One region of the Sphingomonas paludis genome, then DNA from elsewhere that is predicted to be linked to it. Evidence: predicted binding sites of a transcription regulator. Region 1 holds the regulator's gene; the other holds the start of a gene.
What was found. Region 1 encodes LexA, which represses DNA repair genes until DNA is damaged. Its sites were predicted from a motif close to GTTCCNCNCTTGTTCT; they were not measured.
Positions count from the first base shown of each region.

Region 2: radA (DNA repair protein RadA) is a predicted target of LexA. The motif match lies at 5,324-5,339, and genes of this name have one in related genera.

Region 1 is NZ_CP187558.1:2,464,747-2,473,665, reverse strand. It holds gene ACPVPU_RS11890 (hypothetical protein) at 1-40, shown strand, start outside; gene ACPVPU_RS11885 (sensor histidine kinase) at 37-1,389, shown strand; gene ACPVPU_RS11880 (hypothetical protein) at 1,394-1,588, opposite strand; gene ACPVPU_RS11875 (citrate synthase) at 1,600-2,883, opposite strand; gene gltX (glutamate--tRNA ligase) at 2,903-4,342, opposite strand; gene ACPVPU_RS11865 (ComEC/Rec2 family competence protein) at 4,421-6,535, shown strand; gene lexA (transcriptional repressor LexA) at 6,529-7,218, opposite strand; gene ACPVPU_RS11855 (molybdopterin molybdotransferase MoeA) at 7,275-8,462, opposite strand; gene ACPVPU_RS11850 (hypothetical protein) at 8,592-8,919, shown strand, end outside.
Region 2 is NZ_CP187558.1:2,636,352-2,645,270, forward strand. It holds gene ACPVPU_RS12765 (hypothetical protein) at 1-155, opposite strand, end outside; gene ACPVPU_RS12770 (DUF423 domain-containing protein) at 181-474, opposite strand; gene ACPVPU_RS12775 (cation:proton antiporter domain-containing protein) at 510-2,303, opposite strand; gene ACPVPU_RS12780 (iron-sulfur cluster assembly scaffold protein) at 2,303-2,740, opposite strand; gene ACPVPU_RS12785 (CvpA family protein) at 2,851-3,390, opposite strand; gene radA (DNA repair protein RadA) at 3,927-5,303, opposite strand; gene ACPVPU_RS12795 (DUF2945 domain-containing protein) at 5,497-5,715, opposite strand; gene ACPVPU_RS12800 (glycosyltransferase family 4 protein) at 5,803-6,948, shown strand; gene ACPVPU_RS12805 (replication-associated recombination protein A) at 6,993-8,312, shown strand; gene ACPVPU_RS12810 (hypothetical protein) at 8,408-8,919, shown strand, end outside.

The DNA.
Region 1 (8,919 bases):
GAACCTGGTCCGGCGTGCATCCATGGGAGCCGGGGCATGAACGTGATGGCCCGTCCATCCGCGCCGGTGCTCGCCCGGCTGGACGCCCGGAGTTGCCTGGTCGAGGGCGACGAGCGCCTGCTGGAATTGAACGCCGATGCGGGCGGTGCCGTGGGCCAGCCGCTGGCGCTGCCCGAACTGGCGATGCTTGCCCGGCTGGCGCAGCGGCTGCGCGTGCCGATCGCCCGCACGCTGACGCTGGCGGACGGCGATGTCGATCTGCGCCTGGCCCTGCGGCTGGTGCCGGATGGCGACGGACTGCGGATCGAAGCGGGCGGGTGGCAGGCGCAACTGCCGCCGCCGCCCAGCGATCAGGGCGTGCTTGCCTGGCGCGGTGCGGCGTCCGATCATGGCTGGGCAATCGACGGGGCCTTGCGGCTGACGCGGATCGGACGGGCGCTCGCTGCCGCCGAACCGGGGCTGTCGACCGACATGCTTGGCCAGCCGGTGACTCAGCTGTTCTCGCTGGAAGCGGACGGCGATGGCGGATTTCCGCTGCTGGCAAGCGTCGCCGCCGGCGCCCCATTTTCCGGCCAGCGCGCCGTGGTGCGCGGCACGGGACAGGCGGTCCTTTTGTCCGGTCATCCGCTGACCGATGCCATCGGCCGGTTCGCCGGCATGACCGGGCTTGCCGAACCGTCGGCGTCGGCCGAGCAGGCGCCGCCTCAGATCCCGCCATCGCTGGCGATCGGCGAACGGCTGGAACGCGCGCTGCGGGCGCCGCTCAAGCGGATCATCGCCAATGCCGATTCGATCGAGGGGCAGACCGACGGTCCGATCCGTGCGGAATATGCCAGCTACGCTCAGGACATCGCCACGGCGGGCCGCCACCTGATGGCGCTGGTCGAGGATCTGGCCCAGGTCCAGTCGATCGAATCGCCCGATTTCGCGCTGATGATGGAGCCTGTCGATCTGGGCGAGCTGGGCCGCCGGGCCGCCGGCCTGCTGGCGGTGCGCGCCCAGGCCGGGCGGGTGCATATCGACGCGCCCGATGCTGACGAGGGGCTGAACGCACATGGCGATTATCGCCGCGTGCTGCAGATCCTGGTCAACCTGATCGGCAATGCGGTGCGCTATTCGCCGCCCCATGCCTGGGTCTGGGTCCGGCTGGAACGCGACGGCGATACCGCCTGCGTCATCGTCGCCGATCAGGGCAAGGGCATTGCGATCGAGGATCAGGCGCGCATCTTCGAGAAGTTCGAGCGCGTCGATCCCGCCGAACCGGGCGGCAGCGGGCTTGGCCTCTACATCGCCCGGCGGCTGGCGCGGGCCATGGGTGGCGATATCGTCGTGGACAGCGCGCCCGGCCAGGGCGCGCGGTTCATGCTGACGCTGCGCGCGACTGGCTGAGCCTTTAGCGGCGGCGGTTGCGAAGGATCAGGACGACCCCCAGCACGGCAGTCAGCGCGCCGCGCCAGACCCAGCCGCTCTGATCGATCATAAAGCCGGATTCCGGCCAGCGAACCCAGCCCAGCCCCTGCGCCGTCCAGAGCAGGCCAAGCAGGACGAGGACGGCTCCCAGTCCAGTGAATACCGCCCTCAATCGCATTGCCTATCCTCTCAACGCTGGTTCAGCGGCACATAGTCGCGCTGCGTCGGGCCAGTGTACAGCTGGCGCGGGCGACCGATCTTCTGATCCGGATCGGCGATCATCTCGTTCCACTGCGCCACCCAGCCGACCGTGCGGGCCAGCGCGAACAGCGCGGTGAACATGGTGGTGGGGAAGCCGATGGCGGACAGGATCACGCCAGAATAGAAATCGACGTTCGGGAACAGCTTCTTTTCGACGAAATAATCGTCGCTCAGCGCCATTTCCTCCAGCCGCAGCGCAACCTCGAACACGGGGTCGCTGACGTTCAGCGCCTCGAACACCTCGCGCACCGTCTTCTGCATCACGGTCGCGCGGGGATCGTAATTCTTGTACACCCGGTGGCCAAAGCCCATCAGGCGGAACGGATCGTCCTTGTTCTTGGCGCGGGCGATATATTCCGGGATCCGGTCGGGCGTGCCGATTTCGCGCAGCATGTTCAGCGCCGCTTCGTTCGCACCGCCATGCGCCGGGCCCCACAGGCACGCGATACCGGCCGCAATACAGGCGAACGGGTTGGCGCCCGACGATCCGGCCAGCCGGACGGTCGAGGTCGACGCATTCTGTTCGTGATCGGCGTGCAGGATGAAGATGCGGTCCAGCGCCTTTTCGACCACCGGATTGACCACATATTCCTCTGCGGGCACGCCGAAGGTCATGCGCAGGAAGTTGCCGGTATAGGACAGGTCGTTCTTGGGATACATGAACGGCTGGCCGACCGAATATTTGTACGCCATGGCGGCGATGGTCGGCATCTTGGCGATCAGCCGGTGGCTGGCGATCAGCCGGTGGGTCGGATCGGTGATGTCGGTCGAATCGTGATAAAAGGCCGACAGCGCGCCGACGACGCCGCACATGATCGCCATCGGATGCGCATCGCGCCGGAACCCGCGGTAAAAGGTCGCCAGCTGTTCGTGCAGCATGGTGTGCCGGCTGATCGTATAGACGAACTTGTCCAGCTCGCCCTGGTCCGGCAGCTCGCCGTTCAGCAACAGATAGGCGGTTTCCATGAAGCTGGACTGTTCGGCCAGCTGGCCGATGGGATAGCCGCGATGCAGCAGCACGCCTTGGTCGCCATCGATATAGGTCAGCGTCGATTCGCAGCTGGCCGTCGAGGTGAAGCCGGGGTCATAGGTGAACATGCCCGTCTGGGCATACAACTTGCGGATATCGACGACCTGGGGGCCGACGCTGCCGGACAGGACCTTGTACTCGACCTCCTTGGTCGGGGTCTGGAGCTTGGCGGTATCGGTCATCCTTGTTCCTTTCCGTTGTTCATTCGGCCGCTTGCGCGGCCTGATCGGCGATCCGGGCAAGGCTCTCTTCGCGCCCCAGCACGGCCAGGACGTCGAAGATCCCCGGGGAGGTCCGGCGACCGGTCAGCGCAACGCGCAGCGGCTGTGCCACGGCGCCCAGCTTTACGCCGATTTCCTCTGCCACGCGGCGAACCGCCTGATCCAGGGGATCGGCCGACCAGTCCGGTTCCGCCGCCAGTGCCGCATGGACACGGGCCAGAATCGATCTTGCTTCTCCCTCAAGCAGGGGTTGCGCATCCGCGTCAATCGCTAGTGGGCGAGTGCGAAATAGAAACTGCGCCCCGTCGATCAGGTCGTTCAGATTGGCCGCGCGCGGCTTCAGATAGGGCATGGTGCGCAGCAGCAGGGCGCGCTGCTCGTCGGTCAGCGGCTCGGCCGAGCGCGCAGCCGCCAGATCGGTCAGCCGGGCATCGTCGGCCGCGCGCAGATAATGCCCGTTCAGGTTCTCCAGCTTCTTCAGGTCGAAGCGGGAAGGGGAGCGACCGACACCGTCCAGATCGAACAGCTCGACGGCGCGGTCCCGGCTGATGATCTCTTCATCGCCGTGGCCCCAGCCCAGCCGCAGCAGGTAATTGGACAGTGCCTCGGGCAGCACGCCCAGTTCGTCGCGGTACGCCTCGACACCCAGCGCCCCGTGCCGCTTGGACAGCTTTGCCCCGTCCGACCCGTGGATCAGGGGGACATGGGCATAGACCGGTTCCGGCCACTCCATCGCGCGGATCAGCGCCAGCTGGCGAAACGCGTTGTTCAGGTGGTCGTCGCCGCGAATGACATGGGTGACGCCCATGTCGTGATCGTCCACCACGACTGCCAGCATGTAGGTCGGCGTGCCGTCGGAGCGCAGCAGCACGAAATCGTCGATTTCGGCGTTCTGGACCGTCACTGCCCCTTGGACCCGGTCGTCGATGGTGACCGCGCCTTCACGCGGGGCCTTCAGCCGGATGACCGGATCGCGGTCGGCGGGGCCGGTTGCGGGATCGGCATCGCGCCACGGGCTTTCGACGCGGAACGGCCGCTTTTCCGCCTGCGCCCGTTCGCGCATTGCGGCAAGCTCCTCCTGGGTCAGCCAGCAGCGATAGGCATGGCCGCGCGCCAGCAATTCATGCGCGACCTCGGCATGGCGTCCCGCGCGGGCGAACTGGAACACGGCATCGCCGTCCCAGTCCAGGCCCAGCCAGCGCATCCCGTCCAGGATCGCGTCGATGGCGGGCTGGGTGGAGCGCGCGCGGTCGGTATCCTCGATCCGCAGCAGGAACTTGCCGCCATTCGCCCGCGCGAACAGCCAGTTGAACAGCGCAGTGCGCGCGCCGCCGATGTGCAGGAACCCCGTCGGCGACGGGGCGAAACGGGTGACGACGGGGCGTGCTTCGGCGCCGCCGGATTCGATGGTTGCGCTCAACCGCGCTTGCTCCCAGACTATTTTTTGATGGCCAGAACAGCCTTTGCCGCCCCTAGCATGGCGATCTGGCCACGACAAATGGCGAAGGGAATAGGCGCGGTTTCAGACGCCATCGAGCGGCGGCTGGAGGGCGAGCGCGGTCAGTTGCCGCTGTGGATTCCCGTCATGACTGGGCTGGGCGCGGTCTTGTGGTTCGTCCTGCCCGGCCCCGTCGCCTGGATTGCGGCCGGGCTGGGCGGGATCGGCCTGGCGCTGACCGGCGCGGCGATCGGCACCGGGCGGCGCTCAAGCGCGGCCATGATCCTGGCGGGCATGGCGATCGCGCTGGGCCTGGCGCTGGCGTGGGGACGGGCCGAACGGGTCGCCCATCCCGTGCTGGCCCGGGACGTGACCGTGCAGTTCGATGCGCGGGTCGAACGGGTCGAGCCGCTGCCGGCCCGCGATCTGGTGCGGTTGCGGCTGACACCCGCCGGTACGCCCGGCCTGCCGCCGCTGGTGCGGGTCAATGTTCGCCAGACGGATATGGTGGCCGGGATCGGCACCGGCGCGCTCGTTCGGCTGCGCGCACGGTTGATGCCGCCAGCGCCGCCTGCCTTGCCCGGTGCCTATGACTATGCGCGGGCCGCCTGGTTCGACGGGGTCGGCGCGACGGGCAGGGCGCTGGGGCCGGTAACCGTCATCGAACCGGCGGTGCAGGCCGGAGCGGGCGTCCGCAACCGGTTATCCGCACATATCCGCGACCGGGTGGGCGGCGAGGCAGGGGCAATTGCCGCCACGCTTGCCACCGGCGATCGCGGCGCGATTGCCGAGGCGGATGCCGAAGCCATGCGCCGATCGGGCCTGGCGCATCTGCTGTCGATCAGCGGCCTGCACGTCACCGCCGTCGTCGGTGCCGCCATCCTGGTGGCGATGAAGCTGCTGGCCCTGATCCCCGCCCTGGCCCTGCGGACGCGGGTGCCGCTGATCGCGGCGGGCTTTGGCGCACTGGCGGCGCTTGGCTATACCTGGCTTGCAGGAGCAGAGGTGCCGACGGTGCGGTCGTGCATCGCCGCGCTCATGGTCCTGGCTGCGATGGCACTGGGGCGGGAGGCGATCACCCTGCGGCTGATCGGGGCGGGCGCGCTGTTCGTGCTGGTGCTGTGGCCGGAAAGCGTGGTGGGACCGAGTTTCCAGCTGAGCTTTGCCGCGGTCACCGCCATCGTTGCGCTGCACGGTCACCCCCGCGTCCAGCGATGGTTCGAACGGCGGGACGAAGGGCCGCACCGACGCCTTGCCCGTGGCACGGCGTCCCTGTTGCTGACCGGGCTGGTGGTGGAGGCGGTGCTGACCCCGATCGCGCTGTTCCATTTCCACAAATCGGGCCTGTACGGAGCACTGGCCAATCTGGTCGCCATTCCGCTGACCACCTTTGTCATCATGCCGGCAGAGGCGCTGGCGCTGGTGCTGGATACGGTCGGGCTGGGCGCATCGGCATGGTGGGTGACCGGCCGGGCGCTCGACCTGCTGCTCGGCATCGCCCATGCCACCGCCGACGCACCGGGATCGGTGCGGATGCTGCCCGTCATGCCCGGATGGTCCTTTGCCGCGATGGTCGGGGGCGGGCTCTGGATCGCGCTGTGGCGGACCGGGTGGCGGGTCTGGGGCCTGGTGCCGGTGGCCATCGGGGCGCTGGGGGCTCTGTCGGGCGGCGCACCGGATGTGCTGGTCACCGGCGATGGCCGCCACGTCGCCCTTCGCACCGATGCCGGTCTGGCGGTGCTGCGCGACCGGACCGGCGATTATGCGCGGATGATCCTGTCCGAAGCGGCGGGAGTGGACGGCGATCCGCTGGCGTTGGCGGGCCTGGCCGATGCGCGGTGCAGCGCCGACCTGTGCGTTGCCGACGTGACCGACCGGAGCGGGCGGCGATGGCGGGTGGCGGCGACGCGCAGCAGCCATTTCGTCGAATGGACCGCAATGCGCGATATCTGCGCCGATGCCGATATCGTCGTCAGCGACCGACGGCTGCCAGCGGGCTGCACGCCGCGCTGGCTGAAACTGGACCGCCCGGCGCTGGTCGATAGCGGCGGCGTGGCCATCGACCTGGCCGACGGGACGATCCGCCGGGTGAAGGCGGCGACGGCCCATCCCTGGCTGAACCCCCCCAGGGTGATGCCGCCGCGCCCGCCCCGACAGGCGCCGCCGCCTCAATAGCGGCGGAGCAGCCCCGACAACCGGCCCTGCACCTGCACCTGATCCGGGCGATAGCGCTGCGGATCATAGCTGCGGTTGGCGGGATCCAGCCGGACCATCGCCCCTTCGCGCCGGAAATATTTCAGCGTCGCGTCATGGCCGTCGATCAGCGCCACCACGATCTCGCCGTCGCGCGCCGTCTCCGTCTTGCGGATCAGCGCATAGTCGCCGTCCAGGATGCCTGCCTCGACCATCGAATCGCCGGATACCTCAAGCGCATAATGCTCGCCCGTGCCCAGCAGCGCGGCGGGCACCGGCAGCATCTGCGATCCCTCCATCGCCTCGATCGGCACGCCGGCGGCAATGCGGCCATGAAGCGGGATTTCGATGACGTCGTTGGCCGCCTCCGGCATCCGCTGCGGCGCGGAAGGTGGCGAAAGTGGTGCCACGTCACCCCGTTTCGCAGCCTTGCCGCGCTTGGCCTCAACGCGTTCCGGCATCTTCAGCACTTCGAGCGCGCGGGCGCGATTGGGCAGACGGCGGATGAACCCGCGTTCGACCAGCGCCTCGATCAGCCGGTGGACGCCCGATTTGGACTTCAGATCCAGCGCTTCCTTCATCTCCTCGAACGAGGGGGAAATGCCGTCTTCGCCCAGTCGCTCGGCAATGAAACAGAGCAGCTCATGCTGCTTTTTGGTGAGCATCCCCAATCTCCGTGTCGGAACAGACCGTGAATGTCTATGCTTTGTTCCGCCAACAGTCAAGCGATCAGCAGGATATCCACAGGATCGTCCACAGCCGCCGCGGGGGCGTGCGGGGGGCGGTGGATCAGGCAATCGGCACTGGCAAGCGTGGCCAGCATCGAGCTGTCCTGCACCGCCGCGCTGCTGACCCTTCCGCCGATCATGGCCGCGCGCATGAAATCGGTCCGCTCGCCATTGGCGGGCAGGGGATGGGCCAGTGCCGCCCGCTGCATCGGCGGCAGGGGGTCGGCGGCACCCGATAGCGCGGCGATCACCGGCCGGACGAACAGCAGGGTGGTGACGAACGCCGACACCGGATTGCCGGGCAGGCCAAGGACGATGGCCCGGCCCAGCCGTCCCGCCATCACCGGCTTGCCGGGGCGAAGGGCGACGCGCCAGAAATCCAGCTCGGCGCCCGCCGCGACCAGTGCCGGGCGGACGAGATCGTGATCGCCCACCGACGCGCCGCCGCTGGTCACGATCAGGTCGGCATCGACGGCGCGAAAGGCGCGGGTCAGCGCATCCAGATCGTCGGGCAGGATGCCGAGGTCGATGATGTCGACCAGCAGTTCCGCCAGCTGTGCCCCCAGCATCAACCGGTTGGTTTCGGGCAACTGCCCGTCGCCCACCGCCGCCCCGGGCGGCACCAGTTCGTCGCCGGTCGCCGCCACCGCCACCCGGACGCGCCGCCGCACCGCCAGCGTGCCGTGCCCGGCCATCGCCGCCAGCGCCAGCCGGGCCGGAGTCAGCCGCGTTCCGGCACCGATAAGGGGATCGCCCGCTATGAAGTCTAGCCCCCGCCGCCGCACGCTGCTGCCCCTGGCCGCCGGACCTTCGCCCGTCAGCATCAGCCGGTCGCCGTCCCGCGCCGCTTCCTCCTGCACCAATATGCTGTCCGCGCCCTGCGGCACGGCAGCGCCGGTAAAGATGCGCACGGCCTGGCCCCGGGCCATACCCCCGCCAAAGGGCCGCCCCGCCGCACTTTCGCCGATCACCTGCCATGGCCCCGGCAGGTCGGCATGGGCGATGGCATAGCCGTCCATCGCCGACAGGTCGCGCGACGGCTGGGTCCGCGCCGCCATGACGGCATCCACGCTCCATCGCCCGGCACAGGCGGCGATCGGCAAGTCCTCGGCATCGACCGGATCGGCCATCGCGATCAGCCGGGCCTGTGCATCGGCGAGCGGAATCAGGGGCGGTGCCATGCCCGCGATGTCGCACGGGTCGCCACGATACGAAAGGGCGGAGCGCAACGCTGCCCGCCGCCGCCTTGTCTTGGCCGCATAGCGCTCGTAACGCCGTTGCCTGTCCTGTCCCCCCGGTACGGTGTTCGCGTGGCCCCATCCCTGATCGACCGGCCGTCCTGGTCCGCTCGCCTGCGCGAACGGATGGGGACTCGCGCGCCGGCGATCCTGCTGGCGTTGCTGGTCGAAGGGTTGCTGGTGCTGGTGCTGCTGACGCTCGCCCCGCGGCTGGTTCGCCGGGAGCCGGTGGACATGTCGCTCAGCACCTTCGACGCCGCCGAAGTGTCGGAACAGCCGCCCGCCGCCGCCAGCGCGCCCCGGCCTGCCGCCGCCCCGCCGCCGCCTGCCGCCGAACAACCGCGCGAAATGGCCGACGCCCCGCCGCCACGGCCGGTCAGCCCGCTGGTCCAGCCGCCGC
Region 2 (8,919 bases), 170 kb from region 1:
GCCTCGACATGCCAGACCCACTGACCAAAGGCATTGGCCAGATTATAGCCGTCCAGCGGTGCCTTCAACCGTTCCGGAACGATCGGCGGCGGCGGCAACTGCGCCAGCGCGGGCAGGGGCATCGCGGCAAGGACGGCAAGCAGAACTCTGAACATGGGAACGCATACTCCGCACTGCCCCCTATCCCCTGATACCGATCCACGCCCACCACAGCCAGCCCGCGATCATCACCACGCCACCGATCGGCGTCACCGCGCCCAGCCAGCGTGGCAGGCCGAGCGCCATCAGATACAGCGTCCCCGCAAACACCGCGCTGCCGATGACGAACGCCCATCCCGGCCCCCGCGCGCCCGCCTGCATCGCCGCCAGCGCGGCGACGGCGTGGATGAGCTGGTACATCCCGCCGGTTTTCAGCCATTCCTGAGCCTGGCCGCTCGCCCCGTGCGCCCCGAACGCGCCCGCCGCCACGGCCATGGCCCCGGACAGGGCAGCGACGATCAACAGCGCGTTCACGGCCGCACCGCCTCGTCGGAATGGACGGATACATTGCCGCCCTGGCTGTTCTGGCTGAACATCACCTCGCGTCCCGCATAAAGGTCGCCCGCTTCCTTCTGCCGCTTCAGCCGCTTGGTGTCGCGGTCCCGATATTCCTGTTCGGTGCGGTCGATCTCGCCCGGATCGACGCCCAGCGACTCCATCGCCTTGCGCGCCATCACTACGGCGCTTTCCATCACCTCGCGCACGATGCCCTGCACCTGGCCGCCATACATCTTCATCACCGACCGCCGGTCATAGGCGCGGACGAACACCATGGCGTTCGGAAACGCCTCGTGGATCTGGTTCAGCTTCTCCGCATCGATCTCGTCGCCGTCGGGGCACAGCATGATCAGTTCTGCATCCTCCGCCCCCGCGCGGCGCAGCAGGTCGGTGCGAAGCCCATCGCCATAATAAACCTTCATGCCGAACGTGCCCGCCACGTCGATCATCTCCACATCGCGGTCGATCAGCGTGACGGCAATCCCCTGACCGATCAGCATCTGCGCGACCGTCTGGCCGAACCGGCCATAGCCGACCACGATGGCGCTCGCCCCGTCATGCCGCGGCTCCTCGCGCGACCGGCCGTCGCCCGCCGCCGGCTCGGCGCGGAACCGGCGTGTGAACATCATCAGGAACGGCGTCGTCGCCATGCTGATCGTGATGATCGCCCCGAACACGCTCGCCGCCTCCGGCGCGATCAGCAGCGCGCTCTGCGCCTGGGCGAACAGCACGAAGCCGAATTCGCCGCCCTGGCTGAGCAGCAGCCCCAGCGCCAGCGCCTGCCGCCACCCCATCTTGAACAGCATCCCCAGCCCGGTGATAACCGCCGCCTTGGTGACGATCAGCAACGCCGCCATCGACAGGACGAACACCGGCCGCTCCGCGATCGCGCCCAGATCCAGCATCATGCCGACCGCCAGGAAGAACAGGCCGAGCAGGATCGATCGGAACGGCTCGACATCCGCCTCCAGCTCGTGCCGGAACGGACTGTCGGCCAGCATCACGCCAGCGATGAATGCACCCAGCGCCGTCGATAGCCCCAGCGATTCCATGATCGCCGCGCTCGCCATCACCGTGAACAGCCCGGCAAAGACGAACATCTCCCGCTCGCCCAGATTGCCGATCAGCTTGAACATCGGTCGCAGCACGAAGCGCCCGGCCAGCACCAGCCCCGAAATCGCCAGCACGGTATAAAGCGTCAGCTGCCATCCGGGCGGCCCGCCAGCATCCGCCGGATTGCGGGAAAGCGCGGCAATGATCGTGATCAGCGGCACGATCGACAGGTCCTGGAACAGCAGCACCGAAAATGCCCGCTCGCCGAACGGGGTGCGCAATCGCCCGGCGGATTGCAGCATCGGCAGCACCTGCGCGGTCGACGACAGGGCCAGCGGCAGGCCGAGCGCCAGCGCCGCCGCCCAGCTGAACCCGGCATAGGCCGCGATCAACCCGGTCAGCGCGACGCCGCACAGCGCGACCTGCGCCAGGCCAAGGCCGAAAATATCCTTGCGCAGCGCCCACAACCGCGCGGGGCTCAACTCCAGCCCGACCAGAAACAGGAGCAGCGTGATGCCAAGCTCGGCGATGACCAGCTTGTTCTCCGCATCGCCCACGATGCCCAGCACCTCCGGCCCGACAATCGCCCCCGCGACCAGATAGCCAAGCGTCGCACCCAGCCCCAGCTTGCGGAACAACAGCACGAATACCAGCGCAAAGCCCAGCAGCGGGGCAAACTCGGCGCTCATCGATGTCCCGTGATGCGCCTCCATCAGGCTGCCTTTCGCGCGGCGATCGCCTCAGCCATCGCCTCGGCCGTCGCCTCGAACGCCAGCCGGATCGATGCATGGCGCGCGCTATGCGGGCGCGCGGGATCGAAGATCGCCAGGCCCGGCCAGTCCGGCTCCGGCCCCTCGCCCGCCAGCCAGGCGGTCAGCGCATCGCGCGCCTCGGCCATCTCCGCCTGCGACTTGCCCGGCGCTTCGGCGGCCATCAGCGCAGCGGACGCCTGGCCCAGCGCGCAGGCCCGCACCACCATGCCCAGCTCGGCGAGCCTGCCCTCATCGTCCAGCGCCACATCGACGGTCACCCGGCTGCCGCACACCGGCGAACGCTTCTCGACCGTCGCCATCGGCCGCTCCAGCCGCGCGATCGCCGCGGTCGATGCCGCCAGCCTCAGAATCTCGGTATTGTAGAGCTGCCCCGCCATCCCCGACAGATAGGCGGGATTGCTGCCAAGCGCGAGGGGGAGCAGCGATGTTTTGCAGGACCGAAAGATCGCAGAGTCGATCCGCCCGTTCGCCGTTGCCCGCTGTCGCGCTAGCGACGGGGCGGCGCCTCGTCCGGAAACACCGGCTCCCCCCGCCGCCTTTTGTCGACGAACTCAGCGATCCCCGCGCTGGTTGCGTTCAGCAGCGAATAGCTGGTGCTGTCGGTCATCCATGGCGGGCGGCGCGTCGGCCCGCCGCTGACCGTATCGATGACAAGCACGATCAGCAGAAAACCCAGGCTGACAACGATCAGCCCCTTCACCCCGCCAAAGCCGAAACCCAGCGCCCGGTCGATCGGGCCAAGGATCGAATTGCGCGTCCGCGATCCGATGGCGTTGGCCACCAGCCGCCCCCCAAGATAAGTGACGCCCGCAATGATGGCAAAGGCGAGCACCGCCGCCCCCGCATCCGTCCCCACCGGCTCGGCCAGCGCGGCGGTCAGCGGCGTATGGCCAAAACGCAGCGCGACGATCACGAACAGGAACGCCATCAGCGACAGCACCTCGGTCACGAACCCGCGCCACAGCCCCATCACCGCCGACCCGCCCACGGTCAGCAGCACGACGATGTCCAGCGCGCTCAATTCCATCCAAAGTCCCTCGATCCCGCTCGGCGCGGCCCGCAACCCCTAGACGCTTGCCCCAAGCGAAGTCGAGACGCGGCTTCGATAGGCGAAATGAAGCACCGCTTGAGGCATAGAGCGATCCAACCACTTCACCCATCCGTGCTCCTGCGAAAGCAGGAGCCCAGAGCGGCGAAGGCTTCCCTCCGCAATCCTTGCCTCCCGCATTTGAGGGATCGCGGCAGGGAGCAAAGCCAGCCGTACCCGTCGCTTTTTTCGTGCCCGCTCAGGGGAAGCACAGCATGTGGGGCGCAGTCCTCGGCAACCCTGGGCTCCTGCTTTCGCAGGAGCACGGGAGAAATCATTCAACCGCCCCCTTTCAATATCCCCCCCTGCGAGGGGAGGTTGCAGGCCGAAGGCCTGACGGAGCGGTGTCGGCCCATCCATAGTGGGTCACCCCTCCGTCGCGCTTACGCGCGCCACCTCTCCTTACAGGGGAGGATCGGTTTGCTGACGGCCGGAGTCCGCGTCGAACGGCCCATCCTGGCGCGCTCGTCGGTCCGCTATCCCCGCGCCAGCAGGTGATCGACAAACGCCTTCAGCGTCGCAAAGCCTGACAGCCGCATTGGGCTCTTATCCGACGGTTGCGCGGCGGGGCCGAGGGCGCGGTTGAAGCCCAGCTTCGCCGCCTCCTTCATCCGCAGCCCCGCATGCGCCACCGGCCGCACTTCGCCCGACAGCGCGATCTCGCCGAACGCAATCCCGTCCGACGGCAATGGCCGCTCGGCAAGCGCGGAAATCAGCGCCGCCGCCACTGCCAGGTCCGCCGCCGGATCCTGCACCCGGTATCCGCCCGCAATGTTCAGATATACCTCGCAGGTCGAGAAACTCAGGCCGCAGCGCGCCTCCAGCACCGCCAGGATCATGGCCAGCCTGCCCGAGTCCCAGCCGACCACCGCCCGCCTCGGCGTCGCCCCGCTGGCCAGCCGCACGACCAGCGCCTGCACCTCGACCAGCACGGGCCGCGTCCCCTCCAGCGCAGGAAACACCACCGATCCCGTCACGCTTTCCGCACGGTCGGTCAGGAATAGGGTGGACGGGTTGGCCACTTCGGTCAGCCCCTCGCCCGCCATCGCGAACACGCCGATCTCGTCCGTGCCCCCGAACCGGTTCTTCACCGCGCGCAGGATACGGAACTGGTGGCTGCGCTCGCCCTCGAAGCTGAGTACGGTGTCGACCATATGCTCCAGCACGCGAGGGCCCGCAATCGATCCGTCCTTGGTGACATGGCCGACCAGCACCACGGCGGTGCCGCGTTCCTTGGCAAACCGGATCAGTTCCTGCGATGCGGCGCGCACCTGGCTCACCGTGCCCGGTGCGCCTTCGATCAGGTCGCTGTGCATCGTCTGGATGGAATCGATGACCAGCAGGTCGGGTGCCTCGCCCCGGTCGCCAAAGGTGGTCAGGATATCGCGCACGCTCGTCGCGCTGGCCAGCTGCACCGGTGCCTTGCCCAGCCCAAGCCGCCGCGCGCGCAGCCGCACCTGATCCGCCGCTTCCTCGCCCGAGACATAGGCGACGGCCTTCCCCGCCAGCGCCAGCTTCGCCGCCGCCTGCAACAACAGGGTGGATTTGCCGATGCCGGGATCCCCGCCGATCAGCGTCGCCGACCCCTCGACGAACCCGCCGCCCAGCGCCCGGTCCAGCTCGGCAATGCCCGTCGCCATCCGGTCGGGCAGCGCGATATCGCTGTCCAGCCCGGACAGCATGATCGCTTTTCCGCCGGATTGCAGGTTATGCTTGGCCTGAAACGGCGTGACGACCGCTCCAGCCTCTTCGACCAGGCTGTTCCATTCCCCGCAATCGCCGCACTGCCCCTGCCACTGCGAAGTGACGGAGCCGCATTGCTGACAGACATAGCGCTTCTTCGGCTTGGCCATTTACGTGCGCTAGCACTAATGGAACAAAAAGGGAATATCGAAGCGTCGGCGCTGTCCTACACGGCGATCGCCGGGCTAGTCTCGCCGGATGGGCAGTTCCGCCCCCGGCCTGACCCCGCTTCGCCGCCGGACGATTACGGGGGCTGATTTCAAAGGGGACGTGGCACCACTTTCGCCACCTTCCGATCCCGAATCAGGCAGCGCTCAACTCGCTGCCCTTCTTCAGCGCCTTGTCGCCGTCCTCCTGCTCGACCAGATAGGCGGGGTTGTCCGTGGTGCCGTTCTTGACGATCTTGCTGCCCTTGATCGTCCGCTGGACGCGGCGGTCGAACCGCTCCTCCACCTTGCCCTTCGCGGTGCCATTGCCCCACGACCATTTGACCGACTGACCCTTTTTGAAGCTGTTGGACATGGGGCTCTCCATCATAAACCGGGGCAAAGACGCCCGGCGGGGGCAAAGCGTTCCCTTGGGCGCGGCTTTGGGCTATCGCCCCGCGCCATGCAGCCCACCGACCTTCGAATTGCGATGTTCAGCGGCAATTACAATTATGTCCGCGACGGCGCCAACCAAGCGCTGAACCTGCTCGCCGGGCATCTGCTGGAACGCGGCGTCACGCTCCGCGTCTATTCGCCCACCGTGCCCGAACCGGCGTTCGAGCCGACGGGCGAAGTCGTGGACATTCCGGCGCTCGCCCTGCCCGGCGGACGCGACGAATATCGCCTGGGCCTCGGCCTGCCCATGTCGGTGCGCGCCGACCTCAAATCCTTTGCCCCGAACATCGTCCATGTCTCCGCCCCGGACGTCAGCGGGCACCGCGCCGTTACCTGGGCACGGCGGCGCAGGATTCCGACGCTCGCCTCGCTGCACACCCGGTTCGAAACCTATGCCCAATATTATGGCATCGGCTTTCTGGAGCCGCTGGCAATCAACCTGTCCACCCGCTTCTACAATCGCGTCGACCGGGTGATGGTGCCCAGCCCCAGCATGGGCGACGTGCTGCGCGACTGGGGCGTCCGCACGCCTATCGGCATCTGGTCGCGCGGCATCAATCACGACCGGTTCAATCCCGGTCGCCGCGATCTCGCCTGGCGGCGCTCGCTAGGGATCGGGGATCAGGACGTGGCGGTCAGCTTCCTTGGGCGACTGGTGCTGGAAAAGGGGCTGGGCATCTTCGCCGATGTCATCGCCGAACTGAAGACGCGCGGCGTGCCGCACAAGGTGCTCGTGATCGGTGACGGCCCCGCCCGCCCCTGGTTCGCCGAGCGCGTGCCGGAAGCAGTCTTTACCGGCTTTCAGTCGGGCGACGATCTGGGCCGGGCAGTCGCCGGCATGGACGTATTCTTCATGCCATCGGTCACCGAAACTTTCGGCAATGTGACGACAGAGGCGATGGCGGCGGGCGTGCCGGTGGTGGCGGCACGGGCCACGGGCGCGGTCGATCTGGTCGAGGAAGGCGTAACCGGCTTCCTGGTGCCGCCAACCGACGTCCGCGCCTATGCCGATGCCATCCAGACATTGGTGGAAAATCCCGCGCTTCGCCGCTCGGCGGGGGCGGCCGGCCACCGCGCCGCCCAGCGCTTCGTCTGGGATACGGCGAACCAGGCGGTGCTGGATGCCTATCTGGAGCTGCTGCCCCCCCGCTGACGCCGGGATGGGCAAGCGGCGGCATCGTCCCTATCTGTTCTCTCATGGCCGACCTTTTCGCCGATCCCGAACAACCCGCCACGGACGATCCCGCGCCCGATGCGCCGCTCGCCGATCGCCTGCGCCCCCGCGCGCTCGACGAAGTGGTAGGCCAGGATCACCTGACCGGAGCGGAGGGCGCCATCGGCCGCATGGTCGCGGCGGGCAAGCTGTCCAGCATGATCCTGTGGGGACCGCCCGGCACCGGCAAGACGACGATCGCCCGGCTGCTCGCCGGTGCCGTGGGCCTGCGCTACGCGGCGATCTCGGCGGTCTTCTCCGGGGTCGCCGATCTGAAGAAGGTGTTTGCCGAGGCCCGCGACCATGCCCGCATCGGCCAGCGCACCCTGCTCTTCGTTGACGAAATCCACCGCTTCAACCGCGCGCAGCAGGACGGCTTCCTGCCCTATGTCGAGGATGGCACAGTCACCCTGGTCGGCGCGACGACGGAGAATCCCTCGTTCGAGTTGAACGCAGCGCTGCTCTCCCGTGCCCAGGTGTTGATCCTTCACCGGCTGGATGCCGCCGCACTTGGGCAATTGCTCGACCGGGCAGAGGCGATCATGGAACGCCCCCTGCCGCTCGATGGCGATGCCCGCGCCGCGCTGATCGCCAGCGCCGACGGCGATGGCCGCTTCCTGCTCAATCAGGCGGAGACGCTGTTCTCGGTCCACTTCGACGCATCGCTCGATCCGGCCGGTCTCGGCCAGTTCCTGCAACGCCGCGTCGCCGTCTATGACAAGGATCGGGAGGGGCATTACAACCTCATCTCCGCCCTCCACAAATCGCTGCGTGGGTCGGACCCACAGGCCGCGCTCTACTATCTCGCCCGGCTGCTGACCGCCGGCGAGGAGCCGCTCTATGTCCTTCGCCGCCTGACGCGGTTCGCCAGCGAGGATATCGGCCTGGCCGACCCGCAGGCGCTCGTCCAGTGCCTGGCCGCCAAGGACGCCTATGACTTCCTGGGCTCGCCGGAGGGCGAACTGGCGATCGTCCAGGCGTGCCTCTACTGCGCCACCGCGCCCAAATCGAACGCCACCTATGTCGCGCAAAAGGCCGCCTGGCGCAGCGCAAAGGAAACCGGCAGCCTGATGCCGCCGCAGAACATTCTCAACGCGCCGACCAAGCTGATGACGGACATCGGCTATGGTAAGGGCTACGCCTATGATCACGATGCCGAAGGCGGCTTTTCCGGCGAGAATTACTGGCCATCGGAACTCTCCCCGCAGAGCTACTACACGCCCACCGATCGCGGCATGGAAAAGCGCATCGCCGAGCGCATGGCCTGGTGGGACGAACGCCGCCAGGCTTTGCGTGGCGACTGAAATGCATCCTCATTGCGAGCGTAAGCGAAGCAATCCAGCGACAGGACTGGATTGCTTCGCTGCGCTCGCAACGACGGGTTGCGGGCCGCAAAGTCTTGCCTGCTGATCGCTTCACCCGCTTTGCCGCGATCGACTGGTCGGGGGCCAAGGGGCACCGGCACCGGGGGATTGCCATCGCTGTTGCCGAACCGGGCGATGACGCACCGAAGCTGATCGACCCGCCCGGCGGCGCATGGTCGCGGACGGAGGTGCTGCACTGGGTTCGGGCGCAGCTGGACACCGATATGCTGATCGGTTTCGATTTCAGCTTCGCCCCGCCGTTGATCGATCGGGGGGCCTATCTGCCGGGACTGGACGCGCCGACCACGGCCCGGCCCTTTTGGGCGTGGCTGGACGAACAGTGCGGCGACGCGGATCTGGGCGCCGCGAGCTTTCTGGAAAGGCATCGCGGCAACCATTTCTACCTCGGCGCAGCAGACGGGATGAAGGCGCGCTTCATGCATTTCCGTCGGTGCGAGCAGCACTATCGGGCGAGCGGCGGCGGCAAGCCATCCACCGTCTATGACGCCATCGGCGCGGCTCAGGTGGCAAAGGCCAGCTTTGCCGG